DNA from 4 places in the Sporofaciens sp. SGI.106 genome. Region 1 is predicted to be linked to each of the others. Evidence: predicted binding sites of a transcription regulator. Region 1 holds the regulator's gene; each other region holds the start of a gene.
What was found. Region 1 encodes HrcA, which represses chaperone genes, less so after heat shock. Its sites were predicted from a motif close to TGTTAGCACTCNNNNNNNNNGAGTGCTAACA; they were not measured.
Positions count from the first base shown of each region.

Region 1 (5,966 bases):
CCTGCTAATTTACCACCCTGTACGGATGCACCAAGTGCTACACACTCATCCGGGTTCAGAGATTTGCTAGGCTCTTTTCCTGTCAGCTGTTTTACCTTATCCTGTACAGCCGGGATACGTGTAGAACCACCAACCAGAAGTACCTGACCAAGCTCAGATGCTGTGATTCCGGCGTCAGACAGTGCTCTTGTTACAGGCTCTGCTGTCTTTTCAACCAGATCATGTGTCAGTTCGTTGAATTTTGCTCTTGTAAGGTTCATATCAAAATGCTTCGGTCCTTCAGCGGTTGCTGTGATGAATGGCAGGTTGATATTGGTTGTTGTTGCAGATGATAACTCTTTCTTAGCTTTCTCTGCAGCTTCTTTCAATCTCTGAAGTGCCATCTTATCTGTGGATAAGTCTACACCTTCCATTCTCTTGAACTCGGAAAGCATATAATCTGTAATCTTCTGGTCGAAGTCATCTCCACCAAGTCTGTTATTACCTGCTGTAGATAATACTTCGATAACGCCGTCACCAATCTCGATAACAGATACATCGAATGTACCACCACCAAGGTCATATACCATGATCTTCTGCTCTCTTTCATTATCAAGACCATAAGCCAGAGCTGCTGCTGTAGGCTCGTTGATAATACGCTTTACATCCAGACCGGCAATCTTACCTGCATCCTTGGTTGCCTGACGCTGTGCGTCATTAAAATATGCAGGAACTGTAATAACTGCCTCTGTAACCTTCTCGCCCAGATATCCTTCTGCGTCTGCTTTCAGCTTCTGAAGAATCATTGCAGAAATTTCCTGTGGAGAATATTTCTTTCCATCGATGGTTACTTTGTAATCAGTTCCCATTTCTCTTTTGATGGATGAAATCGTCTTCTCAGCATTTGTAACTGCCTGACGTTTTGCAGGCTCACCTACTAGACGCTCTCCTGTTTTTGTAAATGCAACAACAGATGGTGTTGTTCTTGCGCCTTCTGTATTTGCGATAACTACCGGCTGTCCGCCTTCCATAACGGCTACACAGCTATTTGTTGTACCTAAGTCAATACCAATGATTTTTCCCATGATTTATTCCTCCTGTTTTACTATTTTATTCTTAAAAAATGTTTTGGCTGTTAATTTGCAACCTTTACCATACTGTGTCTCACTACAGATTCACGGTACATGTAACCTTTCTGGAATTCTTCTGCTACGATGTTTTCACCGAAGTTTTCGTCCTCCACATGCATCACTGCGTTGTGGAAATCCGGATTGAATTCCTGACCTACTGCCTCGATCGGTTTCACTCCTGCCTCTTCCAGTGTGGTCATCAGCTGCTTATAAATCTTATCCATTCCCTGAATGAACGGATCTGCCTTTTCTTCCTCACTGACAGCTCCGAGACCTCTCTCGAAATTGTCTACTACCGGAAGGATTTTTTCTATGATATCTTTCGCTCCTATTTCGTACATCTGAGATTTTTCTCTCTCGGTACGTTTGCGGAAGTTATCAAACTCTGCCATCTGACGAGTCAGCTTATCGGTAAGCTCTTCAATTTTCTCGTCTTTTTTGTCTTTTTTATTTTTCTTGCCAAAGAACTTTCCTTTCTTTTCTCCGGCTTCTGCCTCTTCGGAAGCTTCGGTTTCTTCTGCCTCTCCTGCTGCCTCTGTCTCTTCAGATGCTTTTGCATCAAGAGGTTTTTCTTTAGAATCACCGGCATCAGAAGTTTCCTCTGCAACCGCTGCCTGTTCAGCTGCTTTTTTTGCTTCCTCGACAGCTTCTTTTACCATTTCTTCCTGGCTCTTTTCCTGATTCATTTCCTGATTCTTATCCAAGGGTTAATCCACCTTTCTTAACACTTTTTACTGTTTATGGAAAATCGCATCCAGTTCACTCTGCAAACGCTTCAGTGATTTTAATACATGTTCATAATCCATACGTTTCGGTCCGATAATACCGATTGTTCCCTTCATTCCTTCTCCCAATTCATAGGTTGCTGTCACAACACTGCAGTCCTTCATGGTCTGAACCGGCGTCTCATCACCGATATACACCTGAATTCCTGTATTTTCCTCCTGGGATAAAGTCTGGGTTACCAGTTCGGTGAGCTGCTGCTTTTCCTCAAAGGCACTGATGATTTCCTGTGCACTCTGTTTATCGGAAAGCTCCGGATATTTGAAAATATTCGTGGCACCGCTGGTGTAAATCTGCATATCTTCATCAACCTGAATGGCATCTGCCACTGCGTCCAGCACGTTACTGATGACCTCGCTGTGTATTCCTGCCTGTTCTTTTAATCTGGCGATCAGTCCCAGATTAATTTCTTCAATGGACATTCCATTCAGTGTAGTGTTCAGAAGCATATTCAGCTTCAGAAGATTTTCATTGCTGAGCGGTTCGTCAACGCTGATGATCTTATTCTTAATCACGTTACCACCAAGGACGATTACTGCAATGATCTGTTCATCATCTACCTGTGATAACTGAATGAATTTAATCTTGTTAGCGCTGTTCACCGGAGTAGAAACCATTGTCGCATAATTTGTATTCGTAGCAAGAACTTTCGCTGCCTGTTTCAGAAGCTGATCCATCTTGTCTGCCTTCTCCAGCATCTGCTCCTGCATTTCATTTAACTCCTGCTCCTTCTCCTGCATCAGCATATCTACGTAAAGCCGATAGCCTTTGTCGGAAGGAATCCGTCCTGCGGATGTGTGCGGCTGTAAAATGTATCCCAGCTCTTCCAGATCCGCCATCTCGTTACGAATGGTAGCAGAACTTAAATTCAGGTCCGTATATTTGGAAATAGTTCTCGAGCCAACCGGCTCTCCGGTTTCTAAGTATGTCTGGATAATTGCATGTAAGATTTTGAGCTTTCGTTCACCCAGCTGTTCACTGACCTGCATCTTTCCGCCTCCTCCCTAGCTGTTAGCACTCATTAAATTCGAGTGCTAATCTTTACGATTATTAATGTAGCACTACTGGTTTCATTTGTCAACACAGTTTATAGTTTTTTTATATTGGGGACGTAGCAAAATGCATTTTGCTACGTCCCCAATTGACATTCGTGGTGTACCCAACCGCCAATTCCCCTGTACCCATTTATTGGCTGTCCACTAAATTATAAGTTTCCACACATATTTTCTGTGCCCTTCGCTTACCTATCTTTAAGGTTTCCGCTAATTTCTTAATGTATTCTTCTCTATTTTCCTCAAACACCTGCACCAACAAACTCAATTGCTTTTCTTCGAACATCTCCTCTGCAATCTGGAGCGCTATTTCACAATATTGTTTATTCATATCATCCGGATAATCTATGAATATCTCAGACTGACGTTCTTTATGAAATGCGTCAAAAGCCTGGAAATCTTCGAAATGTTTCTTGTACATCAAAACTGCCTTTTCGTCCAGTATTCCTGTAGTTTCTGTCATATAATCTGCCATACTGCTATATTTATAGCGAACAGGATTCTTTATCATCCCCGCTTTTACCGGATTTAAATGAATATATCTCAAACACGTCCAGAAATACCTCTCATTTTCGATACATTCACTCATGAAGCGATTCTGGAACACATGTCCATTACGGTGGTGTTTATAATTATAATAAGATGCGTATTCGGCCAAAACTCTAGCCATGAATAAAGATAACGTTTCGATTTCTGCCCTGATAATAAAATGAGCATGATTAGACATAATACAATATGAATATATTTCAACCTTGATTTTTCCTAAAGTCTTTAGAATAATACTCTTCAAGAATATTTTTTCACGCTGCATATTAAATATTTTCTCTTTATTGATACCTTTTACTACAACGTGATAAATACCGGTTGTACTCTTCTTTCTTCTGTGTGTTGCCACCTTATCCCTCCTTTTTATGCAATTAGGGACAGGTACAAATACAATTGGGTACACCACAAATGTTAATTCAGGACGTAGCAAAATGCATTTTGCTACGTCCCCTTTTTTTAGCTAAGTTCAACTTTTACTGCCTCTTCCGGCTTAAACTCATTCTCCAGATCATAGATATTGTGTCCTGTAGATTCTCCCAGAACTCTTCCCTCCAGAGAATAGCAGCGGATAAATCTCTTCACATCGATGCTGGACCAGTGCTCTACATCCCAGCTCATGTATCCGTCTGCATCTGATTTTTTCTCTCCCAGATACAAGTCTACCTGGCGGCCGTTTCTCATCAACTCAATGAGACCTTTGGTTCCATCCACTTCTAACTCTTCTTTTTTTACTGAATCGTACACTTTCATGCTTATTCCCTCCAATGCATTTTTGAAAATTCTGATACTAAGAATTATACCTTTTTTACCTGCTAATGTAAAGAGTCCCGCTCCGCGAGCAATAGCTTTTCACTATATTTAAGAAGCTTCGCCGTATCCTTCATCAATGCAGATATTCTGATATGCTCAAGTGCCGGAACATTATTCTTCATGGAATCATAGGTCTTCTCATCGATACGAAATCCAAACTGGATTGCAAAGCGGATTGCGCGGAATATTGTTCTTGGATTTTTCTCGATACTTCTTTCATCGCAGCATCTGATGATTTTATTTTCCATATCCTCTTTTCCACCCATGTAATCCACGATTTCCCGACTGTCAATATCATAAGCCATAGCATTCATGGTGAAATCCCGATTACATAGATCTTCTTCCAGACTATTTCCTTTGAATTTGACAAGATCAATTTTTTCATTATTAATGATAGCGATCACATATCCGACGATACTGCCGGATGCATCGTATTCAATGTTGTTCTCCTTCAATACCTGAACAATTTCTTCCGGTGATGCTGAGCAGCAGAAATCATAATCATCCGGCGTGCGTTCCAATAACATATCTCTGACGCATCCTCCTACTAAGTATATTTCATATCCCCTTCTTTTCATCAGATTATGTATCGTCACGACATAGTCCGGAAGTTCACAGTTGTGTTTATATGTTCTTTTTTCCTTCATTCTTAACCTCTTTTTCTTCTTCAATCCTTTATCAACCATTTGCAGGACTCAGCCTTTCAAGACTTGCTCGCGAGTCTTGAGAGGGATTCGGGCCTTTACTAATCCGAATCCCTGCACATCTTCGCACAGCGCATACTATGCCTGCTCCAGCACACCGGCATAAAGATTGTAATATATACCTCTTTTATCAATAAGCTCCTCATGTGTACCGGTCTCTACCACACGCCCCTGATCAAGAACTACGATTTTATCCGCATTTTTAATTGTAGAAAGTCTGTGTGCAATCACGAAAACGGTTCTGCCCTTCATCAATGTATCCAGCCCGCAGTCGATAAGCATCTCCGTTCTTGTATCGATAGAGCTTGTCGCCTCATCCAGTATCAGCACCGGGAATTGTCCGACAGAAGCTCTGGCAATGGCAAGAAGCTGTCGCTCTCCCTGGCTCAGAGCTGCACCGGCATGTGTCAGAACCGTATCATATCCATCAGGGAGATTGCCAATAAAATAATCGGCATTGGCCAGCTGTGCAGCCTTTCTGACATCCTCATCTGAGGCATCCAGACGTCCATATCTGATATTTTCTGCAACAGTGTCGGTAAATAAATGTGTTTCCTGAGGAACCATACCTGCAGCACGCCTCAAATCCGACTTCTTAATATCCCGGATATTGATGTCATCAAAATATATTTCTCCCGAACGGATTTCATAAAGCCTGTTCAGCAGGTTAATGATTGTCGTTTTTCCCGCTCCTGTAGTGCCCACAATAGCAATCTTCTGTCCCGGTTGGGCATGCAGATTAAAATCCCGAAGCACGGTCTGATTTTCCGTATAACCGAATACAACATGTTCAAAGGAAATCTTTCCCTCACAGGGTATGCAGGTTCCATCTTCCAGTTTCCATGCATATTTTCCTGTGTACGTTTCACACTCCTGTACGTGTTCGCCATCCATTGTGCAGTTGACAAGTGACACCTTTCCTTCATCGATTTCCGGTTCCTGATTCAGAAAATCAAATACTC
Region 1 is NZ_JBNPMZ010000003.1:58,834-64,799, forward strand. It holds gene dnaK (molecular chaperone DnaK) at 1-1,064, opposite strand, end outside; gene grpE (nucleotide exchange factor GrpE) at 1,115-1,795, opposite strand; gene hrcA (heat-inducible transcriptional repressor HrcA) at 1,841-2,881, opposite strand; gene ACQRCC_RS03395 (transposase) at 3,078-3,839, opposite strand; gene ACQRCC_RS03400 (hypothetical protein) at 3,947-4,240, opposite strand; gene ACQRCC_RS03405 (hypothetical protein) at 4,303-4,947, opposite strand; gene ACQRCC_RS03410 (ABC transporter ATP-binding protein) at 5,083-5,966, opposite strand, start outside.

Region 2 (5,966 bases), on a different contig from region 1:
GCTTTCTCTTATTTTTTACGGATTACTTTTCTTGGAGCCATCATCCACATGCCTTCCAGAATCGCATCATTCGGCTCAAACACCACTCTTGTCTTAGCACCATTTGCCACAATAACCATCTCATAAGTCTGTGCACCCTGTGTTTTACTGGAAAAATCACATACCTTCGCATTTTTGTGTGGAGCCAGCTCAGCCGAACCAGAAGGAGCCAGAACTTCCATATCATTAATATTCATGGAAAAAATATGTTTTCTTCTCTCCTTGTGCATAACCTTGTCCACATCCAGATCTCCATTCATAAACAGATACTCATATTCAACATCCAACCATCTGAATGCAAAAACATCCAGAACAATGAAAATTACCGGCAATAAGATCCCAAAAGGAAACATAAATACCGCCAGAACGGATACTACTGTAAGCACCAGAAGAAGTACTTTTATCAGGATATCCTTCGTATCTGTTTTTTTCTTTACAAGCTGCTCTGCATAAAAATCGCCCATTCTTGTCTTCCTCCAATATTGTACTCAAATTCGATGTTACTATTGTAACACATTTTTGTATAAAAAGAAAACTCCTGCACGGGGAGTTTTCTTTTTTTTCATAATTATTGTAAATTTTTTAATTTTTCATCCAGGAAATTACATCATTCCCATTCCTGCTCCGCCTGCCGGCATCGGAGGAACATCCTCTTTAATATTTGCAACAACAGACTCTGTTGTCAGAAGTGTGGAAGCTACACTTGTTGCATTCTGCAGAGCACTTCTGGTAACCTTAGCCGGATCAAGAATTCCTGCCTTTACCATATCCACATATTCTTCGTTATAAGCATCAAAACCAATTCCCGGCTCCTGCTCTTTTACTTTATTGATAATAACTGCACCTTCAAGGCCTGCATTTGCAGCAATGTGGAACAAAGGTGCTTCCAGAGCCTTCAAAATGATCTTAGCTCCTGTCTTCTCATCACCTTCCAGAGTCTCTGCCAGTTTTTCAACTTCCTTGGATGCATGAATATATGCAGAACCGCCTCCTGCGATAATTCCCTCTTCTACAGCAGCTCTTGTAGCTGCAAGCGCATCTTCCATACGAAGCTTCGCTTCTTTCATCTCAGTCTCTGTTGCTGCGCCTACGCGAATAACTGCAACTCCGCCTGCCAGTTTTGCAAGTCTCTCCTGTAATTTCTCTCTGTCAAAATCAGATGTTGTCTCTTCAATCTGTTTCTTAATCTGAGCAACACGTGCCTCAATTGCTGCTTTATCGCCCATGCCATCAACGATAACTGTGTTTTCTTTCTGAACCTTGATAGATTTTGCACGTCCGAGCTGATCCATAGTAGCCTCTCTCAGATCCAGTCCCAACTCTTCTGAGATTACCTGCCCGCCTGTCAGGATAGCGATGTCCTGAAGCATTTCTTTTCTTCTGTCACCATATCCCGGAGCTTTTACTGCTACCACGTTAAATGTTCCACGGAGTTTATTTACGATCAAAGTAGTCAGTGCCTCTCCCTCTACATCCTCTGCAATAATAAGAAGTCTTGCTCCTGCCTGAACGATCTGCTCTAACAGTGGAAGGATTTCCTGAATGTTGGAAATCTTCTTGTCTGTAATCAGGATATATGGATTTTCCAGATTTGCCTCCATCTTATCCATATCTGTTGCCATATATGCGGAAAGATATCCGCGGTCAAACTGCATACCTTCTACCAGATCAAGCTCTGTCTGCATGGTCTTGGACTCTTCAATTGTAATAACGCCATCGTTGGAAACCTTCTCCATAGCGTCTGCTACCATATCGCCCACTGCATCATCACTGGAGGATACTGCTGCAACTCTTGCGATCTGCTGCTTATCTGTAACCTTGCTGGACATTTTTTTAATTGCCTCTACTGTCACATCTGTTGCTTTCTTCATACCTTTACGGAGAACGATTGGGTTAGCTCCTGCTGCCAGGTTCTTCATTCCCTCATTAACCATTGCCTGTGCAAGAACAGTAGCTGTTGTAGTTCCGTCACCGGCAACATCATTTGTCTTGGATGCAACTTCACGGATAAGCTGTGCACCCATATTCTCAAATGCATCTTCCAGCTCAATTTCTTTTGCAATTGTAACACCATCATTTGTGATCAGCGGTGCACCGAAAGATTTGTCAAGTACAACATTGCGTCCTTTCGGTCCAAGTGTTACTCTTACTGTATTTGCCAGCTGATTTACACCTGCCTCTAAAGCAGCTCTGGCTTCATCTCCATATTTAATCTCTTTTGCCATGATTCATTACCTCCCAGATTCTATTACTCAACAATTGCCAGAATATCATTCTGTTTTACAATGATATATGTCTCATCATCTAATTCAACTTCTGTTCCTGCATATTTGGAATAAATAACCTTCTGTCCTACAGTGACATGCATCTCGATTTCTTTTCCGTCAACTACTCCGCCAGGTCCCACTGCGATAACTTCTGCCTGCTGTGGTTTCTCTTTTGTCTGTCCTGGTAATACAATTCCGGATTTTGTAGTCTCTTCAGCAATCAACTGTTTCAAAACGACTCTGTCTCCTAATGGTACTAATTTCATATTATATTCCTCCTTTAATACTCTTTACCACTTGTTAGCACTCACAAAAAGAGAGTGCTAAAAGATTCTAGTAATAAAATAGCACTCTCATTTTGTTTTGTCAACACACTTTATTCAGTTTAGATTATTTTTATAAAATCCATTTTCTATCTGAAAAACGAGAAGATTTCCCCGCTTATCCCGAAACCGCTCCTTGACCATACCATGACAGGAAACTTTATTTTCATCATCCAGGATTCTGCACTCATATACTCCATCCAGAGAAATCATATCCAATGAAGCTTCCATAAGCAGTAAATACAGATATTCTTTCTCCGGATCATGCTCCAATATCTCGCAAAAATAGGTCTGCTTATCTTCCTCTACCCCTTCACGGATCATCTTAATCATCTGAAGTTCTACAGGACATCCCTCATACATCTTTATACTCTCCTTTCAAAAGAAGGGCATCAGTTTCCCGATACCCTTCGTTTCTTCATTTCTGTCTATTTACTTTTTTTCAGCCTTAATCCGGTCTAATTCGGTAAATACATAATCATTTACCACCTTAATGTAAGTGCCCTTCATACCGGACGATCTGGATTCAATCACTCCGGCGCTTTCAAATTTACGAAGAGCATTCACGATTACGGATCTGGTGATACCTACACGGTCAGCTATTTTACTTGCAACCAGAATTCCTTCCATTCCATCCAGTTCGTCGAAGATATGAATAATAGCTTCCAGTTCTGAAAAAGAAAGTGTGCTGATAGCAGATTGAACAATGTGCTCTTTTCTTGTTTCTTCCGCACTTTCTTCATTTACAGAGCGGAGCATCTCCAATCCAACCACAGTTGTACCATACTCACTTAAAATGATGTCGTCAATCTCATATCCCTTCTTAGACTTGTAAATAAAAAGTGTTCCAAGCCGTTCTCCCGCAATATCAATCGGTGTGATAATTGCCTGATAGCCATCTACCACATCATGGGAAAAACCAAGAGTTTCAAGATTCACATTTTCCTTTGTCGAAAGAATACTGAGCAGACGTTCATTCAACATATCGTCTATATGACCGCCCACCTCGCCTTTCAGTAATTCAGTAATCACACCTGTTCCGGTACACTTGCTCACACCAAGAACTTTTCCTTTTTTACTGATTACCAGCACATTCGAATCCAGAATTTCAGTCAGCACAGCACAGATGTCATTAAATACGACCTTACTCGAACTATTGTTGTGCAGTAATTTGTTAATTTTTCTTGTTTTATCTAACAATTGTACGCTCATATGCAACCTCCATCCTTTGAGTGTTATATTATCATACAATTCATGCAATTTCAACAAATCACCGTGTTTTTTTATTGATTATTTCATAAAATTTCTAATTATTTTTATTATTTTCAATATATCCACATTTCTGATCGCCGCAAACCAGTTTATTTCCCTTTTCCACCATATAAGATCCGCACTTCGGGCACTTTTTCTCTGAAGGTTTCTGCCAGGACATAAAGTCACAGTTCGGGTTATCTTCACAACCGTAATACTTTCTTCCCTTCTTCGTCTTACGAAGAACTATCTCTTTACCGCATTTCGGACATGCAACTCCGATTTTTTCCAGATATGGCTTGGTGTTTCTGCATTCCGGGAATCCCGGACAGGCAAGAAATCTTCCGTGCGGACCGTATTTGATGACCATGTTGCGGCCACATTCTTCACAGATAACATCGGTTACCTCGTCCTCGATCTTCACACTCTCCTGTTCTTCTTCCGCTTTTTTTACCGCTTCTTCCAGATCCGGATAGAAATTCTCAATAACAGATTTCCACTCAACCTTTCCTTCCGCCACTTTGTCAAGAAGTCCTTCCATGTTTGCTGTAAAGTTCACATCCACAATTGCCGGGAAAGACTGTTTCATAATGTTATTTACCACTTCACCGATTTCTGTCAGATAGAGATTCTTATTCTCTTTTGCAACATATCTCCGGGCGATAATTGTTGAAATTGTCGGAGCGTAGGTACTCGGACGACCGATTCCCAGCTCCTCCATGGTCTTAACCAATGCCGCTTCCGTATAATGAGCCGGCGGCTGTGTAAAATGCTGCTTCTGTTCAAAATGATTGCAGGACAGCCTTGAATCCCGATCCAGACTCTTCACCAGCACATTGCTGTCAACTTTTTCCTCGTCCGCTTCCGTATATACAGAGCGGAATCCTTCAAATACAATCTTGGATGCTGCCACAGTAAAACGGTATTTTCCTGCGTCTATCTTTACAGATGTAGTCTCGTATTTCGCCGGTTTCATTCTGCTTGCCACAAATCGTTTCCAGATAAGCTGGTAAAGACGAAACTGATCTCTGGTGAGGGAATCCTTCATAAGTGCCGGTGTTCTGGTCACATCTGTTGGGCGAATCGCCTCATGAGCATCCTGGATCTTCTTTCCATCTTCCTTCTTAGATTCACCGGAAACCACAAAATTCTCTCCGAAATTTTCTCTGATATATGCTTTAACGTTCGCATCAGCCTCTTCGGATACACGGGTAGAATCCGTACGCAAATAAGAGATCAGACCTACTGTTCCATTACCTTTTATATCAATTCCTTCATATAGCTGCTGTGCAATTCTCATCGTCTTCTGTGTAGCAAAGTTCAATACTTTAGAAGCTTCCTGCTGCAGGGTACTGGTAGTAAAAGGCACCGGTGCCTTTTTCAGTCTCTCTCCTCTTTTAATATCCGCAACCTGATAAGATGCTCCCTCCAGATCCTTCAGAATCTCCTGCAATTGCTGTTCAGAATGAATGACGATTTTCTCTTTCTCTGTTCCATAAAATTTTGCCACAAGCGGCTTTTTCTCACCTTCGATATTCAGATATGCATCCAGAGTCCAGTATTCCTCCGGAATAAAAGCATTGATTTCCTCTTCCCGGTCAGCAATGATTCTCAGAGCGACTGACTGAACACGTCCGGCACTCAGACCTCTCTTCACCTTCGTCCAGAGAAGCGGGCTGATCTCATATCCCACAATTCTGTCCAGAGCCCGGCGCGCCTGCTGGGCATCGACCAGATCCATATCTATCTCACGCGCATTTTTTATAGAAGCCTTTACAGCATTTTTCGTAATCTCATTGAAGCTGATACGATAAGTCTTCTTCTCGTCTAATTTCAAAGCCTTTTCCAAATGCCAGGAAATAGCTTCTCCCTCACGGTCTGGGTCGGTAGCGAGATATACTTTATCTGCCTTTTTTACTTCCTTTCTCAGATTTGCGAGAATCTCACCTTTTCCGCGAATGGTAATATACTTTGGTTCAAAGTCATGTTCAACATCTATTCCAAGCTGACTCTTCGGCAGGTCACGCACATGGCCGTTAGATGCTGTTACCGTATAATTACTTCCCAGAAATTTCTTTATTGTTTT
Region 2 is NZ_JBNPMZ010000005.1:61,698-67,663, forward strand. It holds gene ACQRCC_RS05565 (DUF6106 family protein) at 9-503, opposite strand; gene groL (chaperonin GroEL) at 642-2,264, opposite strand; gene ACQRCC_RS05575 (co-chaperone GroES) at 2,288-2,572, opposite strand; gene ACQRCC_RS05580 (hypothetical protein) at 2,687-2,992, opposite strand; gene codY (GTP-sensing pleiotropic transcriptional regulator CodY) at 3,062-3,841, opposite strand; gene topA (type I DNA topoisomerase) at 3,936-5,966, opposite strand, start outside.
Region 2: the regulator HrcA is predicted to act here: its motif matches at 2,605-2,635, upstream of ACQRCC_RS05575 (co-chaperone GroES).

Region 3 (5,966 bases), on a different contig from region 1:
TTTAACTTCACACCCACGCCTCGTAGATAATGGTGAATTTCAGCGGATTCTACGCTGCGTAGATATGCTCCACACATATTCCATAATACTTTATGAGCGCATATTGTCTGTTATTTCCATGTGACAGGATATTTCAAATGCTTTGGGAGCTTTGTTCTGCGACTCCCTTTAGCTGCGTTTATCTGTCCCTGCGACAGAAACACAGCTTCCCTTAAATCCGCCCCATCAAAATTTGCATCTCTTGTGTCAGTCCTAATAAAAGTTGCACCTTTCAATTTGCAATTATGAAAATCAGATGCAATCAATGGTTTCATATTAAAATCAAAACCACTCAAGTTTTTCCCTCTAAAATTCCGGTTAAGAAAATTTGTCTCTGTTACTTTTTTTACTCCGAGAAATTTTTTTAATTCAACACAAGACTTTTTCAAAATATAATTAACCTTGTCCTGGTAAGAATCGATAGGATAATGAAGCATTTCCTCAATGGATAGCTTGCAAATTGCATCATTCTTCTGCAGAAGTTGTTCTATTTCCGGCAATAGTATCTCAGATGAAGCCAGCTTCTTACTCTCATATAGGAAAAAACGCAACTGAAACATTCTATATATCAAATTTATACAAGGTTTTCCTATCGGTTTATTCTGTGGGAATCCATCTGATTTAAAACAGTACAATGCGATACAACATAATCCACTGCACCTTGAACAATCTGAAACTAATCTATATGATTCATTTCTATCTTCAACAATAATATTCCTCTGATGTTTTTCCATTGAATGCGTTTCTCCTAACATTATTTGTGCTCAATAAATTGGAATCTAACTTGAGATCTTATGCAATTCTTGATTGACCTTCCAATAAACAGCAAGTGAGATTGCCATGGTAATGCAGTCCGGCACAGCCTGTGAAGCAATCTGTTTTTTATTCCGTCCTTTAATCTTATAAGATATATTTATAACAAGTATTTATACTTTGTCAATCACAGACTGGGCATGTTCCATTTTTTCTGAATGATTGCCCCCTTTGGATAACTTATAGCATGAAGAAATTCATGTAACGGCATCGCAACAAAAAATCCAATAATAAAAGACAGCGGCATAAACCATAAATTAAATATAAATTCATCCGATTGCGCCTTTTTTGTAAAAAAAGAAAACCTCCGTATGAAATGATATCATACGAAGGTATCATTATTGCAAATGAATATAATTTAGTTTTAATTTTTCTCATCATCTACAAACTCAAACAATTCTTCAACAGTAACCGAAAAGACTTTTGCGATATCCATTGCTAATTTCAATGATGGATTGTATCTTCCATTCTCCAAATGAACGATAGTTTCACGCCTTGCATGTACCAATTCTGCCAAATCAGCCTGTTTCAATCCTGCTTTTTCACGATATTCCTTAACTTTCGTTTTGAGAGCCATACTTAGACCCCCTTACTGTCCATAATACAGAAAATGATAAACCGAATAATTGCCAGAAGAAGGATTGCTCCGACTAGTGCATATCCTGCCATGACGCCATCTAAGATTGTAATTGCCCCTGCAAAGGCAATAACGACAGTAACAACGAGCATAATTTTCAGGCAGATCGAATCTGCACGTCTTAAGTTACAAATAGCCAATTCATCCTTTGTTTCCTTGCTATACTTACGAATACGGTCTGCTTGCATTACGAAAAATATGATTGTGAACCCGGCAACAGCATATTGAATGGACATATAGTAGTCATGCCAATCCCGCCTTGCCCACATCCAATAATAACAAAACAGTAAAAGCGCATAAACAATTTTCGTTCCAACTAATTCTTTCAATGAGACTTTTGATTTCATAACTAAAACCTCCATGTGATATATTTATAACTTATGCGTGTTATAAATATATCACATGTTTTATTCTAAGTCAATAATCAAGTGAATTATTTCTAACATTATAATGTTAGAAAAAGTCGATGGTCTGTATGTTCTCACAAATCCATCGACTCTGCTTCACATCATATTAGTATTTGGTAAAATTCCAGTTTCCGATTTCAAATTTAAACACTTTCAGTTGGAAATACAGTCATCTTCCTCAGACCATTTCTTGTTGCTGACGGTATATTTTCTCCTTTATAAAGATCCTTAGTTCAAAAAAGAGCATAAACAGTGTTGCAATCAAAAATCCAATCATCAAAATCCTATGGCAGACTGCAAAATAGGCAACATATGCCACAATAGCCAATAAGTACACAATAACCAATATGTGCCATTTCTTAGCAGAGCTATCGGCAATTATTTTCTTTTTTACGGTAACATTTCCCTTAATCAATTCGTCCAGGCTAAGCTCAAATTCATCACTGATTGCAATCAGGTTGGCAACATCGGGAATACCTTTGTCCGTTTCCCATTTGGTAATTGCCTGTCTGGACACATTTAACTTTTCAGCAAGCTGTTCCTGTGAAAGACCTGCTTGTTTTCTTTGTTCTCTGATTTTTTCTCCTAAACTCATTTTTGAATCCTCCTCATTTTTGTTTGCACGCTCATCATAGCGATTCTGCAAGAATTCCACAAGAAACAAGCGATTACATTTATGCTACTTAACGTAGCAAGTGCAAAATGTTGCTCAATTTAAGAAAATGTGTTTCAACAATCCAATCAAAAAACTAATCGCCGCCGTAACAACAGTACTAATGATAGTCTCTGTCCGAGAAAAGAACTGGAATCTGTCGTATTAGAGATACCAAACCAAGCCATTTTCTGTTGCCTGAATCATTGCCCCCTTTGGATAGCTTATAGCATGAAGAAATAAGAGATAAGCCTTATAAAAACAGCTTAATTATCTCTTTTGCCCACGAAAGGTAGGTCGGAACAATTGTATCAAGCGATTTCTTTACAGCAGCAATGTCCTGTGTGGAAAACTCTCCGATTTTTTGAAATACATTTCCTGTGGCTTCGGTATCTCCCAAAGCAATTAAAGCCCGTGCGTTATCACCTATATGCCACAGAGGCATACCCCATATAGCTTTTTCGCCTAATGTCATAGTGCGTCCTCCTATCTGAACAACTTGTTCGTATTAATGATACCTGTTTAATGTCTGAAAGACCACCACAATCGAAGTTCTAAATGTAAACTACAGGTTGCATTGATAGTTTTTGAGGCTTTTATCCATTATCGAACTGCATACCTTCGACTAAGTCAATCTCCGTCTTCATGGTCTTTGATTCTTCAATCGTAATGACGCCGTTCTCTCCGACTTTTTCCATTGCATCGGCAATCATCTCACCGACTTCTTCATTACCGGAAGAGATTGCAGCTACTTTTGCAATATGTTCCTTACCTGTAACAGGATGGCTCATTTCTTCAATCGCCTGTACAGCTACATCTGCTGCCTTCTTCATTCCTTTTCTTAAAACAATTGCATTTGCACCTGCTGCAATATTTTTCATTCCTTCTTTCACAAGTGCCTGTGCCAGAACTGTAGCGGTTGTTGTTCCATCTCCTGCAATGTCGTTTGTCTTGGTAGCCACCTCTTTTACAAGCTGTGCTCCCATATTTTCAAAACGATCTTCCAATTCAATCTCTTTTGCCATGGTCACGCCATCGTTTGTAATTAATGGTACACCGTAAGATTTATCCAATACAACATTTCTTCCTTTTGGTCCCAATGTTACCTTTACTGTATCTGCCAGTCTGTCTACGCCGGCTTCCATCTTTTTTCGAACATCAATATCAAAACTAATCTCTTTTGCCATGATAATTTCCTTCTTTCAACAGTTATTACTCTACAATTGCCAGAATATTGTCCTGGCTTACAATTTTATATTCTTCGTCGCCAATTTTTACTTCTGTTCCGCCATATTCAGATAGAATGACTTTATCTCCTTCTTTTACCTGCATGGCAACCTTCTGTCCGTCTTTACATTTTCCCGGACCAACTGCGATTACTACAGCTTCCTGCGATTTTTCTTTTGCGCTGTCTGGCAGAATGATTCCTGATTCTGTCTTTTCTTCAACATCCTGATACTGAAGAACTACTTTGTCACCCAATGGTTTTAATCTCATGTGAATAACCCGCCTTTCTTTTGTTTGCACTCTTTTTAGTTGAGTGCCACCGCGTTTTGCAAAAAAATATGTTTCTGCCGAAACACATTTTGTTTTTAAACTTTTTAATTTTAAAACATTATATCGCCTGTATTTTTCTTGTCAATAGTTTTTCGGAATAATAAAAAAAGATGCAAAGCACTTTAATCATTACTTTGCATCTTTTCATCAATTAAATTAATTCATTTATATTATTCCTGATTTTTTCCGATACTGCCCAAAAAACCTTCAATTCTTCTTCCGACACACCTTTTAAAATCATACTGTTCATTGCTTCCCTTCTATTCGTCATTTCTGTTACCAGTTCCTTCGCAAAATCAGCTATTTCATAATGAATACATCTTCGATCATTCTTATCCGGTATCGCAATAAGATAATTTTTCCTGCAGAGACTGTCAACTGCCTGTGAAATATGTCCACGATTCATCATTAACTGATGGTAGATATCCGTAGCGGTATTATGTGTTCCGCATTTTGAGAGGAAGTATAATATCTCCAGTTCTGCTCTTTTCATATTATATTTTTCCCGTAATTCAGTGCTCTGTTCCTCATAATCTGAGATCAGTAATTATTTCATTTCGCAAAGTTCACAAAATCTCCACATATTTTTTAGCACTCTCTATTGACGAGTGCTGATATTCGTGTTATATTGCACATAGAACAAAGGAAGGAAAAAGATTTTTCTTACAGGCAGGCAGGGCATAAAAGGCCCTGCCTGTTTCTAAAAACCAATTATATTCCGAAGGAGGTTTTTAATATGAGTACAAGCATTAGGAATTAACTACTGTTTGGAAAACTGTGCCTGCAAAAATTCATACAGTAATCGGTTGGTCGTACGGTTGATCCGCTCATCCTCCAGAAGTTCCCCAAATGGTTCGGAAAGGTCACACTCCCCACAGATATCCACTCCGATCACTTGTTGGCAAAGAAAGACTTCTTTCAATATCCTCTCTAGCATTGCAACGGACATCGTTCCCTGACTCCAGTTTGTACGGGCACTATAGCGGTCCAATACATCCTTGTCAATGGAAATATAAACCGGCAGATTCTGTCGGATTTTTTGGATTTCTTCCTCCATATCTTCCACCTCAATTTCCTGCATGCTTATACAAACAAGTTTTTCCATCCGTTCCTTCGGAATTTTCTTCAGGCTTTGGCGCGACGGACCAATGAGGATCAGTTGCTTTAAAAATTGATTTTTCTGCAATAGTTCCCCAGCCCAGCTTCCACAACTGGTCAGGTCATGAATCATGGGCTGCTGCATATCAGAATGATGATCAAATAAAACTAATGAAAATGGCTGTTTTATCTTTTCCACGAAAAACTTCGTAACATAATGATAATTCCCATTATCCAGAAAGTGGATTCCTTCCGGACCATTTTTCTCAAGACGGTGCCTGATTTCTTCTTCGGCCTCCCTGGTACAGTACATAGTAGTCCCATTGATATCACTTAAGTCCAGTCTTCTTGCTTCCTGAACCCACTCTTTCGTCTCTTCACTGTATATATGAGAAAAATCCAGGAACACTACTTCATTATTCTTCATTGAATCCTCCTCTTCCATACCCCAAATAAAGTTCGCACCTTAGAGGTGTGGGAAGTGTTAATATTTATTTCTTGTTCCGCTGATAAAACTCTTTCAAATCAGCTTTCACTTCATCTGGCAGTATTGTTTTCTTTATCCCTTCAATAGCACCTTCCAGTTCCATTAACCGATTGATACAAGCCGACTCATCAATTTCTTGTATTTTTTACCAAGCTGCCTTAGCACCAACTTTCTTTAACTCATCAACAGAGTATATGCCTACCTGTATTCATATTATTATAGGATATTTTCGCACAGAACTCTTTAGGATATCCTCTGTCCAGCAATACCTTATAT
Region 3 is NZ_JBNPMZ010000008.1:2,849-8,814, reverse strand. It holds gene ACQRCC_RS07680 (pentapeptide repeat-containing protein) at 111-773, opposite strand; gene ACQRCC_RS07675 (helix-turn-helix transcriptional regulator) at 1,217-1,429, opposite strand; gene ACQRCC_RS07670 (hypothetical protein) at 1,432-1,836, opposite strand; gene ACQRCC_RS07665 (helix-turn-helix domain-containing protein) at 2,075-2,491, opposite strand; gene ACQRCC_RS07660 (hypothetical protein) at 2,802-3,023, opposite strand; partial or broken gene ACQRCC_RS07655 (TCP-1/cpn60 chaperonin family protein) at 3,148-3,735, opposite strand; gene ACQRCC_RS07650 (co-chaperone GroES) at 3,761-4,045, opposite strand; gene ACQRCC_RS07645 (MarR family winged helix-turn-helix transcriptional regulator) at 4,257-4,598, opposite strand; gene ACQRCC_RS07640 (arginase family protein) at 4,866-5,630, opposite strand; gene ACQRCC_RS07635 (TfoX/Sxy family DNA transformation protein) at 5,695-5,823, opposite strand.
Region 3: the regulator HrcA is predicted to act here: its motif matches at 4,067-4,097, upstream of ACQRCC_RS07650 (co-chaperone GroES).

Region 4 (5,966 bases), on a different contig from region 1:
ACAGCTCATCCCTGTTACTCGATACTGTTCCATTCATTTTTCCTCCATCAATTCTCTATTTCATCAGCTTCTGAAGCGTCATCACCAGTTCATCAATCGTCTCATCCTTCCCTTCCCGGATATCCTGTGCCACACAGGTTCGAATGTGATTAGCAAGAAGCACTTTATTAAAGCTGTTAAGCGCGGCATTTACTGCCGACACCTGAATCAGGATATCTGTACAGTAAGCATCCGTTTCCACCATTTTCTTAATTCCACGCACCTGTCCTTCAATACGGTTCAGACGATTTATCAAACCACGATACTCTTCCTGTGAACGCACCTTCGTCTTGTGACAACAGGAATGTGGGTCTTCTTTCATTATTGATTCATCACAATTTATTTTATGCATACTAATCTCCTCCCGAAATCATTATATACTCCCCGGGGGTATATTTCAACAAAAATTCTTCAACTGATTATATTGATTTTTCTGATAACAAGTAGCTTTTATCTTTCTTTTGCAGTATAATGGACAAAATGGAGGGATTTAGTATTATGACATCAAAGAGTGACATTATTAAAAAAATATATTTAAAATTGCTGCCTATACAGATTCTGAGTTCTCTGGTAGCTGCAACAAATGCTCTGATTGACAGTATTATCGCCGGAAACTTTCTCGGAAAAGAAGTTATGGCAGCGATGGGGTTGTTCTGCCCGATTGCAACAGTTTTAGGACTTTCTTATGTAATCAGTGTCGGAGCACAGATTCTATGCTGTAAGCATATGGGAAAAGGCGAATCCGAAAAAGTAATCTCCCTGTTTTCCACATGTGTCATTTTTTTAGGCTCTGTCAGCCTGATTATTTCTGTACTGATGTTGATATTTCGTTATCCCCTGGCCGGATTTTTAGGAGCCTCCGGGAACAGTCAGGATTTGCTTGCACAGTATATTCTGGGCACCTCATTTGGAATTGCCGCTCAGTCACTGATGAATATGCTGATGTGTTTTTTGCCATTGAATGATAAGATAAAGATGTCTTACATATGTATGGGAATTATGGCCGGAATCAACGTAGCCCTTGATATCGTTCTGGTATGCATATTGCATATGGGGGCATTCGGAATGGGATTGGCAACTTCCGTCAGCCATCTCGTAACTGCTGTCATTCTTTTTATGAACTTTTTAAATAAGAATCAGGCTGTTTATTTCCGGTTTGGAAATTTTTGCTTCAGCCGTCTGGGAAAAGTCGCCATTCTCGGTATGCCATGCGCCATGTTTACCATAGGAGCAACCATAAAATCATACTCCATGAATGCAACGCTTTTATCTGTCGGAGGACTGGATGCCGTTTCTGCAATGACCGTTCAGGGAAATGTTTGCAGCTTTGCCGGTGCTTTTCCAAGCGGAATTGGCGGAACTACAATGATTATGAGCAGTATATATTACGGAGAAGACGATCAGGTATCCATGAAAGAGCTTTTAAAATACTCTCTCAAAGTTGGTATTATTCTCACAGCAGTAGTTTCAGGCGTAATCATGATTGGTTCCGGTCCGATTGCCAGTGTCTTTTATCAGAGCGGAAGCTCTGTATGGTTACTTACACGAAGGATGCTGATTATCTTCCCGGTATTTCTGGTATTTAATGCTATATTTAATATCTTCATTAAGATATACCAGAGTCAGGGGCAGATGGTATTTACAAATGCAATGAGTGTTGCAGAGAATCTGGTCATGGCAGGAATCGCTTTCGTACTCTCTCCTCTGCTGGGATGTGATGCGGTATGGATGTCATTTACTTTAAGTGATTTATTATGCATTTTAGCAATTGCCATTTCCGTATTTATCAAAACTCAGCATATAACATTCCGCCCGGAAGACTGGCTCAAACTGGATAAAGGGGCTATTGCTGATCCGGAAGACAGAATGGCAATCTCCGTCCATTCCGTTGATGAAGTCATTAACATTTCAGAACGTGTAGTGGAATTTTGCCAAAACAAAGGACTGGACCATAGAAAATGTACAATTGCGGGTCTTTGCGTGGAAGAAATGGCAGGAAATATTGTCAGCCACGGTTTTTCCAAAGACAATAAGAAACATTCTGTAGACATCCGTCTGGCATACAAGAATGGTGAAATCGTTCTGCGAATGCGTGATGACTGTACTGCATTTGACCCGAAATCCCGTATGGAACAATTTACACCTGAGGATCCGGTTAAAAATGCCGGCATCCGATTGATTGGAAAAATGGCAACAGATATGGACTATCAGAATAATCTGGGATTAAACATTCTTACCATAAAAATATAAAAATTGACACAAAAAAGTACCGGTTCCCCGGTACTTTTTTTATGGACCTGGTGGGAATCGAACCCACGTCCGAAAATCCTTCCATCCAAGCATCTCCCATCACAGTCATTACTTTGACATTCCCTCCATCTCCCGCCTAATGACAGGCTTGAGATTTCAGTAGCTTCATAAGTTCTTCCATTCCCTCAAAGCTTTGGAAACGAAGTGCTCCGCTTCGTTGAAGCCGGTTACTTAAGCAGCGGATAACCTAAGGCCGACTGCCGCCAATTAGGCAGCGCACGCTAATTCGTTACGATCTGCGTTTATATTTAATTGGAGCTTTTATCGTAGTTCCCCGCTACGGATGGCTTCTCAAACTTCTAGACCCCCGTCGAAACCAGTACAAGCCCTAAACTATATTGTATCTGGTTTGCAGATGTCATTTGCGTATTTTCATTATATGAATCATCCTGCAAAATGTCAAGGTTCGTTCCCCGGAAACCTCAGGAAAATTTTTTTCAAAAAATTAGCACTCAGGTATTGACTTGGCTAATAATGTGTGTTATATAATAACTATAACAAATAAGTAAAGCATACCAGCCGGGTAATCAGTAAATACTAAATGCTGAATAAAAAGCTACCGACTTGGCATATATTAAGGAGGAATGACTTATGTTACTTGCAAACAGAGGATTTACTAATTTATTTGACGACATGTTCAACGACCCGTTCTTTAACCGCACCTATGATCGCTCTTCTTCACAGATTATGAAGACCGATATTCACGAGAAAGACGGCAATTACATGGTTGAGATGGAACTGCCGGGATACGCAAAGCAGGATATCAAGGCTGATCTGAAAGACGGTTATCTCACCATCACCGCTCACAAAAATGAGACGAAAGAAGAAAAGGACGCAAGAGGCAACTGTATTCACAAAGAGCGTTATACCGGAACATGCAACAGAAGTTTCTATGTCGGTGAAGATCTGACTCAGGAAGACATTAAAGCAGCTTTCAGCGATGGTGTACTGAAACTGACTTTCCCGAAAGAGATTCAGAAACAGGAAGATCAACCCAAACTGATTACCATTGAGTAAGTAAATCAATTTGGAGAAAACCACAGACAGCTGTGTTAATATAAATCGAGGCGGCCGGGAACCCGACCGCCTCAAGTTTTTTACACATTTTCATTGTCATATGCATCCTGATAAAATATTTCCTGCGAATTCTTCTTAGGTGTATTCAAAAAACGATCACAATACTCACCTGATGCATTCAGTTCTTTTCCCTTCTCATCATCCTCCATCATAGTATCGAACATATACCGGATTCTGTTTCGGATTTCTTCATCATAAACCGGCGCAGCTACTTCTACACGGCGCACCGTATTTCTTGTCATAAAATCTGCCGATGCAATATATATTTTTTCCTCATCACCAATTCCAAAACGATAAATTCTGGAATGTTCCAGAAACCGGCCTACGATACTGACCACAGTAATGTTCTCTGTCATCCCTTCTACACCCGGTTTCAGACAGCAGATTCCACGCACAATGAGTTCAATCTTTACTCCGGCCCTGGAAGCCTCTATCAGTTTATTAATCAATATCTTATCCGTCAGGGAATTGATTTTAACGCCAATGTATCCCTGACCGCCTTCCCGGACTTTTCGGATCTCATCTTCTATCAAATCCACAATTTTACACTGGAGACATTTCGGTGCCACAAGGAGCTCTCTGGTCTCATCCATAACTTCTCCTTTCTGAAGTGCGGTAAACACAGCAGCTGCCTCCTGTCCGATAGACTGTCTCGCAGTAATCAATGACAGATCGGTGTACAGACGGGATGTTTTCTCATTGTAATTACCGGTTCCAATCTGTGTAATATAGGAAAATCCCTCTTGGGTATTACGGGTAATCAGACAAAGCTTAGAATGTACTTTGTACTCTCCCAGACCATACAGTATCTGACATCCGGCATCCTCCAGACGATGCGACATCTCTATATTGTTTGCCTCATCGAATCTCGCCCGCAGTTCCACCAGTACCACTACTTCTTTTCCATTTTCAGCCGCCTCTACCAATGCATCAACAATTTCACTCCGTTCTGCCACCCGATACAATGTCATTTTAATGGAAACTACCGTCTCATCGTCGGCCGCCTCCCGTAGCATTTGAATAAAAGGCTTCATACTCTCAAACGGGTATGATAACAGTACATCCTTCTTTTCTATCTGCGCAATGATACTTTCCTTTGCATTTAATGCCGGACTTCGTCTCGGACTGCGTTTCGGATAGAAAAGATCAAAACGATCTCTCAGATAGCTCTGAATCCCAAACACAAATGAAAGATCCAGAGGTGTCTTAACATCAATAATATGTTCTGTGCCAATCTGCAGATATTTCGCTAATTCCTTCTTTGTCTTATCATCAATTTTCCGACTTAATTCCACGCGCACTGCGCTTAATTTGTTCCGGCGTTTGATCAGCTGTTCCATCATATCCCGGTAATCCATGTCTTCATCATAGATTTCTGAAGCATCAATATCTGCATTACGTGTTACTCTCAAAATAGCTTTTTCCTGAACGGTATATTTTGAATACAGCTTTGACACAAAATGAAGGATTAATTCTTCTGACAGCATAAAACATCCAGGTCTGGTAGGTATTTCAATCAAACGTTTGAATACATTATTTGAACATGCCACAAGTCCCAGTCTCTTCTTTCCCTTTGCTGTAGTCAGAAGCACGATGGCATATAACTGACGGTTAGCCAGAAACGGAAATGGATGCTGTTTACCAATGATAACCGGCGAAAGAAACGGTGCAATGTGTGCATCAAAATAACTCTCTAAAAATTTCCCTTCTTCCTTGGAAAGCTTATTAAAATTAATAATGCGGATCCCCTTGGGTTCCAGTTCTCCCATTAACTGTTCATAGATATTTGCCTTCTTTTCTTCCAGAAGATGTACTTCCTTCAGAATCGCCTCCACCTGTTCCTTACTGGTCATTCCTGTCTTGTTCTCCCGGACAACCTCCGAAGATTGCATCTGCATCATTAGAGTTCCTACTCTTACCATAAAGAATTCATCCAGATTCGTTTGGAAAATAGATGCAAATGTCAGCCGCTCCGCCAGCGGTACTCTGGGATTTCCAGCCTCATTTAATACCCTTTCATTAAACTGAAGCCATGACAGCTCCCGGTTGGTCATACATTTCTTTTGTTCCTTTAACTGCTCTTTTGTCTCTTCTCTCATTATACTGTTCTCCTGACTTGATTTTTCTGGTTGCTAATTCAACAAAAGCGGATTATCCACATTCTGCAATGCTATCTCAATCAGATTCACACAACTGTTTCCCATACGTTCAATATCGTGAAGAATATTATTGAAACCTGCTGTCATAATCGCTTTACATTTTTTCTTGCCGACACGCTCAATATGTGCCCTCCTCATCTTCTCATCCAACTGCATGATTTCATCCTTCTTCTTCTGTACATTCTTCACTTTGAGTTCATCTCCATTTAAGATAGCCTGCATGGTTTCTGTATACATATCCAGAATCATTGTAATAGAGGTTCGGATATCTTTCAGCGCCTCCTTGGAATATTTTTGTTTTCCAGAATTCTGCGTCATGATATTTTCGGAAATTTCCCGACAGAGACCTCCAATTCTATCTACATCACACAGAATATACAG
Region 4 is NZ_JBNPMZ010000024.1:23,573-29,538, reverse strand. It holds gene ACQRCC_RS13715 (heavy metal translocating P-type ATPase) at 1-33, opposite strand, end outside; gene ACQRCC_RS13710 (metal-sensing transcriptional repressor) at 56-391, opposite strand; gene ACQRCC_RS13705 (MATE family efflux transporter) at 538-2,289, shown strand; RNA gene ssrA (transfer-messenger RNA) at 2,329-2,678, opposite strand; gene ACQRCC_RS13695 (Hsp20/alpha crystallin family protein) at 2,941-3,366, shown strand; gene ppk1 (polyphosphate kinase 1) at 3,447-5,525, opposite strand; gene ACQRCC_RS13685 (Na/Pi cotransporter family protein) at 5,559-5,966, opposite strand, start outside.
Region 4: the regulator HrcA is predicted to act here: its motif matches at 2,793-2,823, upstream of ACQRCC_RS13695 (Hsp20/alpha crystallin family protein).